DNA from 3 places in the Streptomyces sp. R44 genome. Region 1 is predicted to be linked to each of the others. Evidence: riboswitches for the same ligand, from Rfam matches in the RefSeq annotation. Region 1 holds a riboswitch; each other region holds the start of a gene.
The links. Region 1 has a riboswitch for thiamine pyrophosphate ahead of thiC (phosphomethylpyrimidine synthase ThiC). Riboswitches for the same ligand answer to the same signal wherever they lie in the genome.
Positions count from the first base shown of each region.

Region 2: linked by a shared signal. The riboswitch ahead of AB5J54_RS28650 (thiamine ABC transporter substrate binding subunit) and the one ahead of thiC (phosphomethylpyrimidine synthase ThiC) in region 1 are both predicted to bind thiamine pyrophosphate.
Region 3: linked by a shared signal. The riboswitch ahead of thiO (glycine oxidase ThiO) and the one ahead of thiC (phosphomethylpyrimidine synthase ThiC) in region 1 are both predicted to bind thiamine pyrophosphate.

Region 1 is NZ_CP163444.1:4,398,343-4,403,876, reverse strand. Features, by position in the region: gene AB5J54_RS20395 (metallophosphoesterase) at 1-199, shown strand, start outside; gene AB5J54_RS20390 (hypothetical protein) at 359-1,000, shown strand; gene thiC (phosphomethylpyrimidine synthase ThiC) at 1,096-2,883, opposite strand; TPP riboswitch at 2,877-3,011, opposite strand; gene AB5J54_RS20380 (YibE/F family protein) at 3,083-4,405, shown strand; gene AB5J54_RS20375 (SsgA family sporulation/cell division regulator) at 4,540-4,980, opposite strand; gene AB5J54_RS20370 (IclR family transcriptional regulator) at 5,119-5,534, opposite strand, start outside.
Region 2 is NZ_CP163444.1:6,129,262-6,134,795, forward strand. Features, by position in the region: gene AB5J54_RS28640 (phosphatidate cytidylyltransferase) at 1-953, shown strand, start outside; gene rlmN (23S rRNA (adenine(2503)-C(2))-methyltransferase RlmN) at 1,126-2,238, shown strand; TPP riboswitch at 2,268-2,377, shown strand; gene AB5J54_RS28650 (thiamine ABC transporter substrate binding subunit) at 2,458-3,552, shown strand; gene AB5J54_RS28655 (ABC transporter permease) at 3,591-5,207, shown strand; gene AB5J54_RS28660 (ABC transporter ATP-binding protein) at 5,207-5,534, shown strand, end outside.
Region 3 is NZ_CP163444.1:2,417,951-2,423,484, reverse strand. Features, by position in the region: gene pknB (Stk1 family PASTA domain-containing Ser/Thr kinase) at 1-330, opposite strand, end outside; gene AB5J54_RS11215 (thiazole synthase) at 640-1,434, opposite strand; gene thiS (sulfur carrier protein ThiS) at 1,438-1,638, opposite strand; gene thiO (glycine oxidase ThiO) at 1,635-2,789, opposite strand; TPP riboswitch at 2,787-2,900, opposite strand; gene AB5J54_RS11200 (NAD(P)/FAD-dependent oxidoreductase) at 2,983-4,197, shown strand; gene AB5J54_RS11195 (Rv2175c family DNA-binding protein) at 4,241-4,606, shown strand; gene thiE (thiamine phosphate synthase) at 4,722-5,375, shown strand; gene metF (methylenetetrahydrofolate reductase [NAD(P)H]) at 5,475-5,534, shown strand, end outside.

The DNA of each region.
Region 1 (5,534 bases):
CGGCGGCCGCCGCATCGTGCACGGCCACAGCCCCATCCCGTACCTCCTCGGCCAGGTCGGCACGGAGGACGGCGAGGACGGCGGGGGCCCGGTCGTCGACGGACCGCACGTGTACGCCGACGGTCTCGCGATCGCCATGGACGGCGGCGTGACCATGGCCGGAAAGCTACTGGTCGTCCAACTCCCCCTGAACGGCTGACGCATAACCCTGCGCATCCGGGGAAGTCGATTTCCGGAAACACCCTGTCAGGCCGTGGCGTCACCGCAATACCATCGGGTCATCCGTAGCAGGCTCTCCTCCGTTTCCGCCCAACCGACCGTTTCCCACGGCTGATCCGGGCCTACGGAGCATCGGGGGATGCACATGAACGTGGCTCCGCACCTGCTGACCGAGGACCGCGCCGAGTACGAGCGGGTCCTCGACGACGCACTGAGCACCGCCCACGCACGTCCGGATCTCGACGGAGTCGGAACGCGGCTCACGGTCGCGCAGCTACGCGCCATGACACTGAACGCGACAGCGCTCATCACCACCGCCGCGGCGAGCGAGTACGACCACTTCGTGAAGGTCCGCGAGCAGAACCGCGCGGCCATCGACACCCGCATACCCGTGGCGGACCCCGGCACGGGCGCCGGAGTCGTCGCCATCGTCACCGTGATGGTGCCCGTCCTCGCGGGCACCGCCGCCGCGATCCTCCTGCTGGTCGGGGCGGTCCTGCACGCCCTCGCCCCCACGGTCGTGTTCGGCGAGACCCTGCTGACGGCCGGCCTGGTCTTCGCCGCCCTCGCCGCCGCCGGGCTGCTCAGCGCGGGCACCGGCCTCCTCCTGACCGCCCTGCGCAACAGACCGGCCGCGGCGGACGGAACCGCCCCCGCAGACGACGAACTCACCCGCGCCCGCGAAGCCTGGCGCCGCGCCCTCCTGGAACGCGGCATCCTCCCCTTCCTCCGAGCCGCCCTCGCCGCGACCGACCCGCCGCCGGACCCGCCGACGCCCTGAGGGTCGGCGGGTCCGGCGGATCGGCGGATCGGCGGATCGGCGGATCGGCGGATCGGCGGATCGGCGGATCGGCGGATCCAGGGGGGCGCTGCTCGTTACGCCTCGGCCAGCGGCAGGTAGACGCGGTTGCCGCTCGCTGCGAACTCGGCCGACTTCTCCGCCATGCCGGCCTCGATCTCCTGCTGCGTGCCGCCGTGCTCGCGGCGGATGTCCTGGGAGATCTTCATCGAGCAGAACTTCGGCCCGCACATCGAGCAGAAGTGCGCCGTCTTCGCGGGCTCCGCCGGGAGCGTCTCGTCGTGGAACTCGCGGGCGGTGTCCGGGTCGAGGGCCAGGTTGAACTGGTCCTCCCAGCGGAACTCGAAGCGCGCGTCCGACAGCGCGTCGTCCCACTCCTGCGCGCCCGGGTGGCCCTTGGCGAGGTCCGCCGCGTGGGCCGCGATCTTGTACGTGATGACGCCCGTCTTCACGTCGTCGCGGTTCGGCAGGCCCAGGTGCTCCTTGGGCGTGACGTAGCAGAGCATCGCCGTGCCCCACCAGGCGATCATCGCCGCGCCGATGCCTGAGGTGATGTGGTCGTACGCCGGGGCGACGTCCGTGGTCAGCGGACCGAGGGTGTAGAACGGCGCCTCCTCGCAGATCTCCTGCTGGAGGTCGATGTTCTCCTTGATCTTGTGCATCGGGACGTGGCCCGGGCCCTCGATCATCGTCTGCACGTTGTGCCGCTTGGCGATCGTGTTCAGCTCGCCGAGCGTCCGCAGCTCCGCGAACTGCGCCTCGTCGTTGGCGTCCGCGATCGAGCCGGGGCGCAGACCGTCGCCGAGCGAGTAGGTGACGTCGTACGCCGCCAGGATCTCGCAGAGCTCCTCGAAGTTCGTGTAGAGGAAGTTCTCCTTGTGGTGCGCCAGGCACCAGGCGGCCATGATCGAGCCGCCGCGCGAGACGATGCCGGTCTTGCGGCGCGCGGTGAGCGGCACGTACGGCAGGAGCACGCCGGCGTGCACCGTCATGTAGTCGACGCCCTGCTCGGCCTGCTCGATGACCGTGTCCTTGTAGATCTCCCAGGTCAGCTCCTCGGCCTTGCCATCGACCTTCTCCAGGGCCTGGTAGAGCGGCACGGTGCCGATCGGCACGGGGGAGTTGCGCAGCACCCACTCGCGGGTGGTGTGGATGTTGCGGCCGGTGGAGAGGTCCATGACCGTGTCGGCGCCCCACTTGGTCGCCCAGGTCATCTTCTCCACCTCCTCCTCGATGGAGGAGGTGACGGCGGAGTTGCCGATGTTGGCGTTGACCTTCACCAGGAACCGCTTGCCGATGATCATCGGCTCGATCTCCGGGTGGTTCACGTTCGCCGGCAGCACGGCGCGACCCGCGGCGATCTCCTCCCGTACGACCTCGGGGGAGACGTTCTCGCGGATCGCCACGTACTCCATCTCCGGGGTGATCTCCCCCCGGCGGGCGTACGCGAGCTGGGTCACGGCCTGGCCGCTGCGGCCACGGCGCGGCAGACGGGGGCGGCCGGGGAAGACGGCGTCGAGGTTCTTCAGCCCACCGCCGCGCGGCGAGGTGTGCTTGATGCCGTCGTCCTCGGGGCGGACCGGGCGGCCCGCGTACTCCTCGGTGTCGCCGCGCGCGATGATCCAGTTCTCGCGCAGCGGCGGAAGGCCCCGCCGGACGTCGGTGTCGATGGCGGGGTCGGTGTACGGGCCGGACGTGTCGTACAGCGTGACGTCCTTGCCGTTGGTGAGGTGCACCTGACGGACGGGCACCCGGAGGTCGGGGCGCGAGCCCTGGACGTACCCCTTGTGCCAGCCCGGCGTGCGCTCCTGCCCGTCGGTCTGGTTCTGGTCGGAGGCAGGCGTGCGTGCATCCTGAATGGTCATGAGACCGATCTCCCTACGCCGGCATTACCCGGTAACAGGTTCGGCGGTCGGCGCAGCCTCCTCCCGTACGTGCGTACGGTGATCAGCGCCCTCTCAGCCCGGTGCTCCGAGCTCCCGCGTGTGCAAAGGTGCCACCACGCTAGCGTCATCCTTGGCGTGCTGAACAGTGGGCCCCCGCCGTTCTTGCGATGATCGGTCGGTGACTTCCCCCCAGCAGACCCCCGAACCTCATGGCCACGGGCACTCCCATTCCCACAGCCACGGCCCCGCCACGCCCGTCTCTCGGCATCTGCGCAGAGTCATCGCCGCGATCCTGATCCCCTTCGCCACCGCGGTCGTCGTGGGGCTCGTGGTCCTCTGGCCGGGTGGCGCCCCGGCGCACGAGCGCACCGGCGTCGGCTTCGACCGGCAGACTCAGCAGGGCAAGGTCGTCTCCGTCGAGCACGTCGACTGCAAGGACGTGAACGCCGCCCAGGTCCCGCCGACCGGCGACACCTCGACTCCGGAGGGCCGCGAGGCGGTCAACGGCCGGCAGGGACAGTGCGAGAAGGCGACGATCGAGGTCACCAGCGGCCCGGACAAGGGGCGGAGGTTCGTCGAGATCGTGCAGCCGGACGCCCCGCGTCAACTGCACGAGGGCCAGCGCGTGGTGGTGGCGTACGCCCCCGACGCCCCGCGCGACCTGCAGTACTCGGTGACCGATGTGAACCGCAAGCTGCCGTTGGCGGTGCTCGCGGGCATCTTCGCCGTCGCGGTCGTGCTGGTCGGTCGGATGCGGGGCGTCATGGCGCTCATCGCGCTCGCCGTGAGCTTCCTCGTGCTGACGTACTTCATCCTTCCGGCGATCCTGGAGGGGTCGAACCCGCTGGTCGTGGCGGTGGTCGGGTCGAGCGCGATCATGCTGATCGCGCTCTACATGTGCCACGGCCTCTCGGCCCGCACCTCGGTCGCCGTGCTCGGCACACTGATCTCACTGCTCCTGATCGGTCTGCTGGGCTCGCTCTTCATCGGCTGGACCTCGCTCAGCGGCAACACCGACGACTACACCGGTCTGATCCACGGCCTGTATCCGGAGATCGACATGTCCGGTCTGCTCCTGGCCGGGATCATCATCGGTTCGCTCGGTGTGCTCGACGACGTGACGGTGACCCAGACATCGGCCGTCTGGGAGCTGCACCAGGCGGATCCGGGGATGGGTCCGCGCGGTCTGTACCGGGCCGGGATCCGGATCGGCCGCGACCACATCGCCTCGGTCGTGAACACCCTGGTGCTCGCCTACGCGGGCGCCGCCCTGCCGCTGCTGCTGCTCTTCTCCATCGCCCAGAGCAGCATGGGGACGGTGGCGAACAGCGAGCTGGTCGCCGAGGAGATCGTCCGGACGCTGGTCGGGTCGATCGGTCTGGTGGCGTCCGTTCCGGTCACCACGGTGCTCGCGGCGCTGGTCGTCTCCGCCGACCGGCCGGCTTCCGACGGCGTGAAGCCCGCGGCGGTACGGGGAGGGCGGCGCCGCCGCGCCAAGTGAGGTGTGCGTGCTGAGGGCTCGGGCCGGCCCGGCTCGGGGAGGGTCCGGCTCGAACGGTCTCGCGCAGGCGGGACGGCTCGGCTGAGGCGGCTCGGCTGAGGCGGCTCGGGCCGGCCGGCTCAGCGCGGGCCCGCTCAGGCGGGCCCGGCGTTCTCTTCGGCCAGAATCCGGCCCAGTGCGGCCTCCAGGTTGTCCTCGAAGTCGCCCAGTGTCCGTTCCTGACCGAGCGGAACCAGCTTGTCCGTTCGGTCGAGGAAGGCGACGAGCGGCGGCGCGCTGGCCCGGAAGAGCGCGCGGTCGCCGCCCACCTGGAGCCGGATGGAGACGTCCGAGAGTCCCTCCGGCTCCGTCGGGGCGATGTGCACATCGCCGTCCCCACTCGGCCGGTTGATCCCGTCGAGCAGCAGTTCCCGTCCGAACGCCCAGGTCACGGGCGCGTCTCCGGGAAGGTGGAAGGTCATCCGCACCGCGTAGGGATCCCGGGTCTCATATCGGAGTTCGACCGGGATCTTGAAGGAGAGCTCCTCGGAGACGAGGAAGCTCATCAGGACCTCGGCCTGAACCGACTCTCGCATCATGTACCCCGCAGTAGATGAAGCAGTTGTGTAAACACAGCTGCTGAAAGCTGTGACCGAAACGGCCAGGAATGATCCCCCGTGGCCCTCTTGACGCAATCGTGCTGTACGCGCTAGCAGATCACAAGGAGTGATTTTTCAGATACTGATAGAGAACGCGAGTGAACCGAAGAGCCTTCCGATCTCGTTACGTAGCCGCTCGACTGCTGGGAGCAACCGTTCTTCCTGGTGAAGGGGGAGGGAAATGGCCATGGCGGCCGCCGTGGAGCCCGCGGTGATGGGAATGGCGGCACAGACCGTGCCGAGCGCATATTCCTGACGCTCCACCACGGGTTCCATTCGGTCCAAACTGCCCAAACGCTCCAAAAAGACACGCTGGTTACGCACCGTGTACGGAGTGATGGCTTCCACCGGGTGGCGATCAAGGTGGTCTTGACGAGATTTCAGATCGAGTTGACTCAGCAGGCACTGCCCGATCGCGTGGGCGTGCGCGGTCTCGCGGAAATCGGCCCATTCCTCCACCGCGGGGGCGTTGGAGGTGTCGGCGACAGCGA
Region 2 (5,534 bases), 1.7 Mb from region 1:
AGGACGGTCACGGCCGGGGGGCCGCTCACCCGAGCGGTCCCCTGTTCCGTGACGAGACGCCGCACGAGCACCCGCAGGAGCCCATGTCCAGCCCCACCCCGCCTCCGCCGCCCGCGCCGACGGCGCCACGGCAGAAGAAGAGCGCGGGGCGCGACCTGGGCGCGGCCATAGGGGTCGGGGTCGGTCTCGGTGCCGTCATCATCGCGTCGCTGTTCATCTGGAAGCCGGCGTTCGTCGGCGTGATAGCGGTCGCGGTGGTCGTCGGCCTGTGGGAGCTCACCTCCCGCCTCCAGGAGCGCAAGGCGATCAAGGCGCCGCTGGTGCCGCTCGCGGTCGGCGGCGCGGCGATGGTCGTCGCCGGCTACGTCCGGGACGCCGAGGGCGCCTGGGTGGCGATGGCCCTGACGGCGCTCGCGGTGCTCGTCTGGCGGATGACGGAGCCTCCCGAGGGCTACCTGAAGGACGTCACGGCGGGGGTCTTCGCCGCGTTCTACGTGCCGTTCCTGGCGACGTTCGTGGCGATGCTGCTGACCGCGGACGACGGGCCGCAGCGGGTGCTGACCTTCCTGATCCTGACCGTGGTCAGCGACACCGGGGCGTACGCGGTCGGCTGGCGCTTCGGCAAGCACAAGCTGGCCCCGCGGATCAGCCCCGGCAAGACCCGGGAGGGCCTGCTCGGCGCGGTGACCTTCGCCATGGCGGCGGGCGCGCTGTGCATGGAGTTCATGATCGACGAGGGTGCCTGGTGGCAGGGCCTGATCCTCGGCCTCGCGGTGGCGGCGAGCGCGACGCTCGGCGACCTCGGCGAGTCCATGATCAAGCGCGACCTGGGCATCAAGGACATGGGCACGCTGCTGCCGGGCCACGGCGGCATCATGGACCGTTTGGACTCGCTGCTGCCGACGGCGCCGGTGGTGTGGCTGCTGATGGCGATCTTCGTCGGAACGGGTTGACGGACAGCGGGTACTCTGGAAGGGCTCGTGGCGCGTGCGCTGCGGGCCCTTCCGTCGTCCTCGCCGCCGCGAGGACGGTCCAGTGAGGTCTCCTGGCTTCGGCATCGTGATGCCGCGCTCCCCGCCGTCGCGGGGATGCCAGACCTCGTGCCGTCTGAGGAGACACCCGATCGTGGCCCGTCCAGTGCCCGGAGAACTCACTTTCGTCGCCCCCCGCGGAGCCAAGAAGCCGCCGCGGCACCTGGCCGACCTCTCGCCCGCCGAGCGGAAGGAGGCCGTCGCCGCGATCGGCGAGAAGCCGTTCCGCGCCAAGCAGCTTTCCACGCACTACTTCGCGCGGTACGCGCACGACCCCGCCGAGTGGACCGACATCCCGGCCGCCTCGCGGGAGAAGCTGGCCGGCGAGCTGCTGCCCGACCTGATGTCCGTGGTGCGGCACATCTCGTGCGACGACGACACCACCCGTAAGACCCTGTGGCGGCTGCATGACGGCACGCTCGTGGAGTCCGTGCTCATGCGCTACCCGGACCGGGTGACCATGTGCATCTCCTCGCAGGCCGGCTGCGGCATGAACTGCCCGTTCTGCGCGACCGGGCAGGCGGGGCTCGACCGGAACCTGTCGACCGCCGAGATCGTGCACCAGATCGTGGACGGCATGCGTTCCCTGCGCGACGGGGAGGTGCCCGGGGGACCGGCGCGCCTTTCCAACATCGTGTTCATGGGCATGGGCGAGCCGCTCGCCAACTACAAGCGGGTCGTCGGCGCCATCCGGCGGCTCACGGACCCCGAGCCGGACGGGCTCGGGCTGTCGCAGCGCGGCATCACCGTCTCCACCGTCGGCCTCGTCCCCGCGATGCTGCGCTTCGCCGACGAGGGCTTCAAGTGCCGGCTCGCCGTCTCGCTGCACGCCCCGGACGACGAGCTCCGCGACACCCTCGTGCCCGTCAACACCCGCTGGAAGGTCCGCGAGGTCCTCGATGCGGCCTGGGAGTACGCGGAGAAGTCCGGGCGCCGGATCTCCATCGAGTACGCCCTCATCCGGGACATCAACGACCAGGCCTGGCGCGGCGACCTCCTCGGCCGCCTCCTCAAGGGCAAGCGGGTGCACGTCAACCTGATCCCGCTGAACCCGACGCCCGGCTCGAAGTGGACGGCCTCCCGCCCGGAGGACGAGAAGGCCTTCGTCGAGGCGATCGCCCGCCACGGCGTGCCGGTGACCGTGCGGGACACCCGCGGTCAGGAGATCGACGGTGCCTGTGGACAGCTCGCGGCCGCCGAGCGCTGACCTTGTAGTCTGAGCTCGAACACATCTCCATATTCCGACAGGGGAGCGCCACAGCGCTGAGAGTGCGGTAACCGTAGACCGCAGACCCTCTGAACCTCGCCCAGGTCATTCTGGGTAGGAAGTTCGGTCGTAACTCAAGCTGTTGCGCCCTGCCCGCGCCCGGTCCGCCGGACGTGGGCAGGGCCGCGTCTCTTCCTGGTCATACCCAGGAGGAATCCAGTGAGCATCAAGAAGGCCGCCGCCGCCGCGCTCGTCGCGGCGCTCGGCATCACCGGTCTCGCCGCGTGCGGCACCGACGACGTCCGGGGCTCGGCCGGCAAGACCGACCAGCCCGCGCCGAAGACGGTGACGCTGGTGAGCCACGACTCGTTCAACGCCTCCAAGGAGGTGCTCGCGGACTTCACCCAGCAGACCGGTTTCACGGTCAAGGTGCTGAAGAGCGGCGACGCCGGTGAGGCCGTCAACAAGGAGATCCTCACCAAGGGCTCCCCGCAGGGTGACGTCTTCTTCGGCGTCGACAACACGCTCCTCTCCCGCGCCCTGAGCAACGGGATCTTCGTCCCGTACGAGGCGAAGGGCCTGGACCGGATCCCCGCCGCGTACCAGCTGGACAAGGAGCACCGGGTCACCCCGATCGACTCCGGCGACATCTGCGTCAACTACGACAAGAAGTACTTCGCCGACAAGAAGCTGGCCCCGCCGCAGACCTTCGACGACCTCGCCGAGCCGGAGTACAAGGACCTCCTCGTGGTGGAGAACCCCGAGCGGTCCTCCCCGGGCCTCGGCTTCCTCCTCGGCACGGCCGCCAAGTACGGCGACGAGGGCTGGCAGGACTACTGGAAGAAGCTCAAGGCCAACGGCGTGAAGACCGTCGACAGCTGGGAGCTCGCCTACAACCAGGAGTTCTCCGGCTCGGCCGGCGGCAAGCAGGCCAAGGGCGACCGGCCGCTGGTCGTCTCGTACGCCTCCAGCCCTCCGGCCGAGGTGCTGTACGGCGAGCCGCAGCCGAAGGTGGCGCCCACCGGTGTCTCCACCGGCACCTGCTTCCGGCAGACCGAGTTCGCGGGCCTGCTGAACGGCGCGAAGAACCCCGAGGGCGGCAAGGCGCTCATCGACTTCCTGATCTCCAAGAAGTTCCAGGAGGACATGCCGCTCCAGATGTTCGTCAACCCGGTGGCGAAGGACGCGGCCCTGCCGGAGCTCTTCACCAAGCACGGCGTGGTGATCGAGAAGCCGGAGACCATGGCGCCCGAGAAGATCGCCGAGAAGCGTGACCCGTGGATCCAGCAGTGGTCGTCGCTCGTCCTGAAGTGACCCGCGACCTCAAGGGGAGCGCGACGCGGCTGGGCCTCATGGCCCTGCCCGTCGCGTTCTTCGGGGTCTTCTTCGCCTGGCCCGTCGTGTCCATCGTGGACCGGGGGCTGCGGCCCGACGGCGCCTGGCGGTTCGGCCGGATCGGCGAGACGCTCAGCCGACCGGACATCCTCGACGTGCTCGGCTTCACCGTGTGGCAGGCGCTCGCCTCCACCGGGCTCACCCTCCTGGTCGCGCTGCCCGGCGCGTACGTCTTCGCCCGCTTCGACTTCCCCGGCAAGAGCGTGCTGCGGGCCGTCGTCACCGTGCCGTTCGTGCTGCCGACCGTCCTCGTCGGCACGGCGTTCCTCGCGCTCGTCGGCCGGAACGGGCTCACCGACGAGTTGTGGGGGCTGCGCCTCGACACCAGCGTGTGGGCGATCCTCCTCGCGCACGTCTTCTTCAACTACGCGGTCGTCGTCCGCACCGTCGGCGGCCTCTGGTCGCAGCTCGACCCGCGCCAGGAGGAAGCCGCCCGGGTCCTCGGCGCCTCGCGCTGGACGGCCTGGCGGACGGTGACGCTGCCCGCGCTCGTGCCGGCGGTGGCGGCGGCCGCCCTGATGGTCTTCCTCTTCACCTTCACCTCCTTCGGCGTCGTACAGATCCTCGGCGGGGACGCGTACTCCACGCTGGAAGCCGAGATCTACCGGCAGACCGCCCGGCTGCTCGACCTGCCCACGGCCGCCGTGCTCACCCTCGTGCAGTTCGTGGCCGTAGGCGTGATCCTCGGTGTGCACGCCTGGACGGTACGGCGGCGCGAGACCGCGCTCCGGCTCGTACCGCCCGAGTCGACGGCGCGCCGGCCGCGCGGCGCCGGCCAGTGGGCGCTGCTCGCCGGTGTTCTCGTCTCGGTGGCCCTGCTGATCCTGCTGCCGCTCGGTGTCCTCGTGGAGCGGTCCTTCGCCGGGCCGGACGGGTACGGTCTCGGCTACTACCGGGCGCTCGGCTCGCTCGACGAGTCCGGGACCTTCCTCGTCCCGCCCCTGGAGGCGATCGGGAACTCGCTGCGGTACGCGGTGGCCGCGACCGCCATCGCCGTGCTGATCGGCGGACTCGCGGCGGCGGCGCTCACCCGGCGGCGGGCCGGAAGGCTCGTGCGGGGCTTCGACGCGCTGCTCATGCTGCCGCTCGGGGTCTCCGCCGTCACCGTCGGCTTCGGTTTCCTCATCACGCTCGACGAGCCGCCGTTCGACCTGCGGGCCAGCTGGATCCTCGTACCGCTCGCCCAGGCCCTCGTCGGCGTCCCCTTCGTCGTACGGACGATGCTGCCGGTGCTTCGCGCGGTGGACGAGCGGCTGCGGGAGGCCTCGGCCGTGCTCGGCGCCTCGCCCTGGCGGGCCTGGCGGGAGGTGGACCTGCCGCTGGTGCGGCGGGCGCTGCTCATCGCGGCCGGGTTCGCGTTCGCGGTGTCGCTCGGCGAGTTCGGGGCGACCGTCTTCATCGCCCGGCCCGAGAGCCCGACGCTGCCGGTGGCGGTGGCCCGGCTGCTCGGCCGGCCCGGCGCGCTCAACTACGGCCAGGCGATGGCCCTCTCGACGATTCTGATGGTGGTGTGCGCGGTGTCCCTGCTGCTGCTGGAACGACTCCGCACCGACCGGACCTCCGGGGAGTTCTGATGCTTTCGATCGAGGCCGCGACCGTACGGTTCGGGGAGCGGGCCGTGCTCGACGCCGTGGACCTGGAGGTCGCCGAGCACGAGATCGTGTGTGTGCTCGGCCCCAGTGGCAGCGGCAAGTCCACGATGCTGCGGTCCGTCGCCGGGCTCCAGGCGCTCGACGGTGGCCGGGTGCTGCTCGGCGGCGCCGACCAGGCCGGGGTGCCGGTGCACCGGCGGGGCGTCGGCCTGATGTTCCAGGACCACCAGCTGTTCCCGCAGCGGGACGTCGGCGGCAACGTCGCCTTCGGACTCCGCATGCGGGGCGCCCGGAAGGCCGAGCAGGCGG
Region 3 (5,534 bases), 2.0 Mb from region 1:
GCGCTCGCGCAGGACGTCGCGGAGGGTGCAGCCGGCGACGTACTCCATCGCCAGATAGACGTACGCGCCCTCGGCGCCCTGGTCGAAGACGCCGACGACGTTGGGGTGCGCGAGCCGGGCGACGGACTTCGCCTCGCGGATGAAACGCTCGACGAAGGCTGCGTCGGTGGCGAGGTCGGGGTGCATCACCTTGAGCGCGAGGACGCGGTCGAGGCGGGTGTCGACGGCCCGGTAGACCGTGGCCATCCCGCCGACGGCGATGCGCGCGTCGACGCGGTAGCGGCCGTCGAGCAGCCGCCCGACGAGGGGGTCCTGAAGGGTCGTGTCCACGGCGACGAGTCTACGAGGGCGGTAGGGGGTGCCGGTCCTGGCGGCGCCTACTGCAGCGCACCTGTGACGCGCGGTGCCCCGCCCACCCCCCCGTGTGGGCAATCGTCCCGCTGGGGCGGGACGGGTGGGCACACGGGACGGCGCCCTTCAGCGGCGCCTCCGCGTTCCGCGCCTGGACCCGTGCCACCAGCGCGGCGCGCATCCGGTGCGGGTTCAGGCCCGGGAGCCTCTGGCGCCGGCAGGGGCGCCGTTCCGTTGTGCCCACCCGTTCCGCCCCGGCGGAACGCATGCCCACAACGGGGGTGGGTGTCAGAACGCTGGGCGTTCGGGGTCCAGGTGGGCCTGGCCCGTGGTGGGGGAGGACGGTTCGGCGAAGTGGCGGCGGGGGATGCGGCCCGCCCGGTGGGCCAGGCGCCCCGCCTCCACCGCGTGCCGCATGGCCCCGGCCATGAGCACCGGCTCCTGCGCCCGCGTCACCGCCGACGCCAGCATCACCGCCGCGCACCCCAGCTCCATCGCGAGCGCCGCGTCCGACGCCGTTCCCGCGCCCGCGTCGAGGATCACCGGGACCTCGGCCCGTTCCACGATGAGCTGGAAGTTGTGCGGGTTGCGGATGCCGAGCCCGGAGCCGATGGGGGAGCCGAGCGGCATGATCGCGGCGCAGCCCACGTCCTCCAGCTTCCGGGCCAGGACGGGGTCGTCGTTGGTGTAGGGGAGGACGGTGAAGCCGTCGTCGACCAGGGTCTCGGCCGCTGCCAGGAGTTCCTCGCCGTCCGGGAGGAGGGTGCGCTCGTCGGCGACGACCTCCAGCTTGATCCAGTCCGTGCCCAGCGCCTCCCTCGCCAGCCGCGCCGTGAGCACGGCCTCGCCCGCCGTGTAGCAGCCGGCCGTGTTCGGCAGGACCCGGATGCCGAGGCGCTCCAGGACGGAGAGGACCGAGCCCTGGACCGTCGGGTCCAGGCGCCGCATGGCGACCGTCGTCAGCTCCGTACCGCTGGCGACGAGGGAGCGTTCCAGGACGTCGAGGCTGGGGGCGCCGCCGGTGCCCATGATCAGGCGGGAGGAGAACTCCGTACCGCCGAGGGTGAAGACGTCGTCGGACATCCCTCAGCCTCCCTGTACTGCCGTGAGGACTTCCACCCGGTCGCCCTCGCCCAGCAGCGTCGTGGCCCACTCGCCGCGCGGTACGACCGTCTCGTTGAGCGCCGCCGCGACCCCGGACGGGGCCGTGGTGAGGGTCGCGACGAGGGCGTCGAGGGCGACGGGCCCCGCCAGGACCCGGGGCTCTCCGTTCACGGACACGTTCATGCGGGCTGCTCCTGACGTACAGGGGAGAAACGGCGGGGGGTGAAGGGGCGCGCCTCGTCGGGGAGCGCGCCCGTGGTGAGCGCCTCGGCCATGACGTCGCCGGTGACGGGGGTGAGCAGCACCCCGTTGCGGTAGTGGCCGGTGGCCAGGTGCAGGCCGGGCAGGGCGGTGGGGCCGAGGAGCGGCGCGTTGTCGGGGGAGCCGGGGCGCAGCCCGGCACAGGTCTCCGTGAGCGGCAGTTCCGTGAGGCCCGGGACCAGCTCGTGGGCGTCGCGGAGGAGTTCGTACACCCCGCCCGCCGTCACCGTGGTGTCCCAGCCCAGCTCCTCGCTGGTGGCGCCGACGACGAGCTCGCCGTTCTCGCGGGGCACCAGGTAGACGTGGCTGCCGCGGACGACGGCCCGCACGGTGCGGGAGAGGAAGGGGGCGTACGGCGCGGGGACGCGGAGCCGCAGGACCTGGCCCTTCACGGGGCGGACCGGCGGCAGCACCTCCTCCGGCACGCCCGCGAGCCGCCCGCTGAGGCTGCCCGCGGCGAGCACGACCTGGTCGGCCGTCAGCTCCTCGCCGCCGGTGAGGCGGACGCCGCGTGCCCGGTCGCGTACGACCGAGAGGCGCTCCGCCAGCGTGCGGTGGAAGACCACTCCGGCCCGCTCGCAGGCCGTCACGAGCGCGGCGGCCAGTCGGCGCGGGTCGACCTGGTGGTCGCCGTCGACCCGCAGCCCGCCGCGCACGCCGGGCGCCAGCATCGGTTCGAGGCGGCGGCACTCGCGGCCGCTGAGCCATTCGGAGACGAGCCCGCAGCGGGTCTGCAGGGCGTGCAGTTCGCGCAGGTGGGCCCGGTCGTCGGCGTCGAGGGCGACGGCGAGGGTGCCGCAGGCCCGGTAGCCGACGTCGTGGCCGGCGGCTTCCTCCAGTTCGGCGGCGAACGCGGGGTAGCGGGCGGCGGAGGCGAGGTTGAGCCCGAGCAGGGTCTCCTCGCCGTAGTGGAGTTCGGTGACGGCGGCGAGCATGCCGGCCGCGACCCGCGCGGCCCCGCCGCCCGGATCCGGGTCGACGACGGCGGTGCGCAGTCCGCGCTGCGCGGCCCGCCAGGCCGTGACCAGGCCGATGATGCCGCCCCCGACCACGAGGACATCGGAAGAACGCATGGGCGTCCAGCCCCTCCCTTCGCCGGCATGACCCGGATCAGGTTCGTACGGTCGGAGGCCGTCCCAGCCTCCCTCTCAGCCCGGTGCGTCCGGGCTCCCGCGAGTGCTTTACGCCCGCCAGACTAGCCCGCGTCGATACCGGGCCACAGACCCCTCCCTTCCTGACGGTCCGTCAGATGCGTAAGGTGGTCGGGTGAGCGAGCAGAAGCAGGCCCAGCAGCACGTCGTGATCGTCGGCGCCGGAATGGCGGGCGTCCAGACCGCCGTCGCCCTGCGCGAGCAGGGCTTCACCGGCCCCCTGACCCTCATCGGGGCCGAACCCCACCAGCCCTACGACCGGCCCCCGCTCTCCAAGGCGATCCTCCTCGGCAAGGCCGAGGACTCCGCCTTCGAGATCGACTTCGAGGACCTCGGCATCGAGCTCCGCCTCGGCCTGGACGTCACCGGGCTGCGCGCCGCCGACCACGAGATCGACACCGAGGCCGGGCCCGTCGCCTACGACACCCTCGTCGTCGCCACCGGCGCCCACCCCGTCACCCTGCCCGGCGCCGAGGGCGTCCCCGGGGTCCATCTGCTGCGCACCCTCGACGACGCCGTGCGCCTCGGCCCCGTCCTGGAGCGCCGACACTCCGTCGTGGTGGTCGGCGCCGGCTGGATCGGCGCCGAGTTCGCCACCGCCGCGCGCGAGGCGGGCTGCGCCGTCACCGTCGTCGAGGCCGCCGACCGCCCCCTCGCCGGAGCCCTGCCCGCCGAGGTCACCGCCCCCATGGCCGAGTGGTACGGGGCGAACGGCGCCGAACTCCTCACCCGCGCGCGCGTGCACACCGTCGAGCCCGGCCGCGTCGTCCTCGCCGACGGCCGCGAGATCGCCGCCGACGCCGTCGTCGTCGGCATCGGCGCCCGCCCCGCCACGAGCTGGCTCACCGGCTCCGGCATCGCCCTCGACCCGAGCGGCGCCATCACCGCCGACGACCGGCTGCGCACCTCCCTGCCCGATGTGTACGCCGTCGGCGACTGCGCCTCCTTCCCCTCCGCCCGCTACGGCGAGCGCCTCCTCGTCCACCACTGGGACAACGCGCTCCAGGGCCCGCGCGCGGTCGCCGCGGCGATCACCGGGGCCACCGACGCCCCGTACGACCCGGTGCCGTACTTCTGGTCCGAGCAGTTCGGCCGCTTCGTCCAGTACGCCGGGCACCACGCGCACGCGGACGAGCTGGTGTGGCGCGGCGCCCCGGCCGACGAGGCCTGGTCCGTGCTCTGGCTGCGCGCCGGGGTGCCGGTGGCCCTCCTCGCGGTCGGTCGCCCCCGCGACCTGGCCCAGGGTCGCAAGCTCATCGAGGCCGCCGTCCCGGTCGACCCGGAGCGCGCCGCGGACCCGTCCGTCCCCCTGAAGGCGGCAGTCCGGTAGGGCCCGACTACCGGCTGTCAGTCCGGGATGGCAGGCTTGTCCTGTGACCGAGATTGACGTAAAGATCGATGCGCTCGTCCCCGCCTGGCTCTACGTGCCCGACATCGCGGAGATGCTCGATGTCGACGTGGTGCGCGTGCGGCAGCTGATCAAGGACGGCCAGCTCATCGCCGTGCGCCGCGGCGAGAACAACGCCCTGCAGATCCCCGCTGCCTTCATCCAGGGCGACAAGATCGTCAAGGGTCTCGTCGGGCTGCTGACCGTGCTGCGGGACGACGGCTTCACCAACGAGGAGATGCTGGAGTGGCTCTTCACTCCGGACGAGAGCCTGCCGGGCACGCCCGCGCAGGCGCTCAACGAGAATCGCGGCACGGAGGTGAAGCGCCGCGCCCAGGCGCTCGCCATCTGACGCCCGCGCGCTGACGCACCCACGCACCGAAGACACCACCCGCGGGTGTCGCGGAGCCCGGCCTCTTCACGGCCGGGCGCCGCGGCACCGGCGCACGAACGGGGGGAACCCACCCATGTCCACGCCTCGTGAGCGGCTCGCCGACGCCCGCCTCTACCTGTGCACCGACGCCCGGAAGCGCCAGGGCGACCTGCCCGCCTTCCTCGACGCCGTGCTCTCCTCCGGCGTGGACATCGTGCAGCTCCGCGACAAGGGCATGGAGGCCGGTGAGGAGCTGGAGCACCTCGCCGTCTTCGCCGAGGCCGCCCGCCGGCACGGCAAGCTCCTCGCCGTGAACGACCGGGCCGACGTCGCCCACGCCATCGGCTCCGACGTCCTCCACCTCGGCCAGGGCGACCTGCCCGTGCCCGCCGCCCGCGCGATCCTCGGCGACGAGCTGCTGATCGGCCGCTCCTGCCACGCCGAGACCGAGGTCGCCGCGGCCGCCGCCGAGCCGGGCGTGGACTACTTCTGCACCGGACCCTGCTGGCCCACCCCCACCAAGCCCGGACGGTACGCGCCGGGGCTCGGCCTCGTGCGGTACGCGGCGGAGCTGGCGCAGGACCGGCCCTGGTTCGCCATCGGCGGCATCGACGAGACCAACCTCGACGAGGTCCTGGACGCGGGCGCCCGCCGGATCGTCGTCGTCCGCGCCATCACCGAGGCCGACGACCCCGCCGCCGCGACGGCCGCCCTCGCCAAGCGCGTCCGCGAGCGCGCCGAAGCCTGACGGGCGCGTCCGCGGGGAGCCCGGCACAGCTGTCCGAAAAGGTGTCCACCACTCGGACGCCGTCTACGCGGCTCCCCGGACCGCGTCTAACCTGCCGGTATGGCCCTTGGAACCGCTTCCGTCCGATCGGACCGTGCACGCACGGTGCGCGAGATCCTC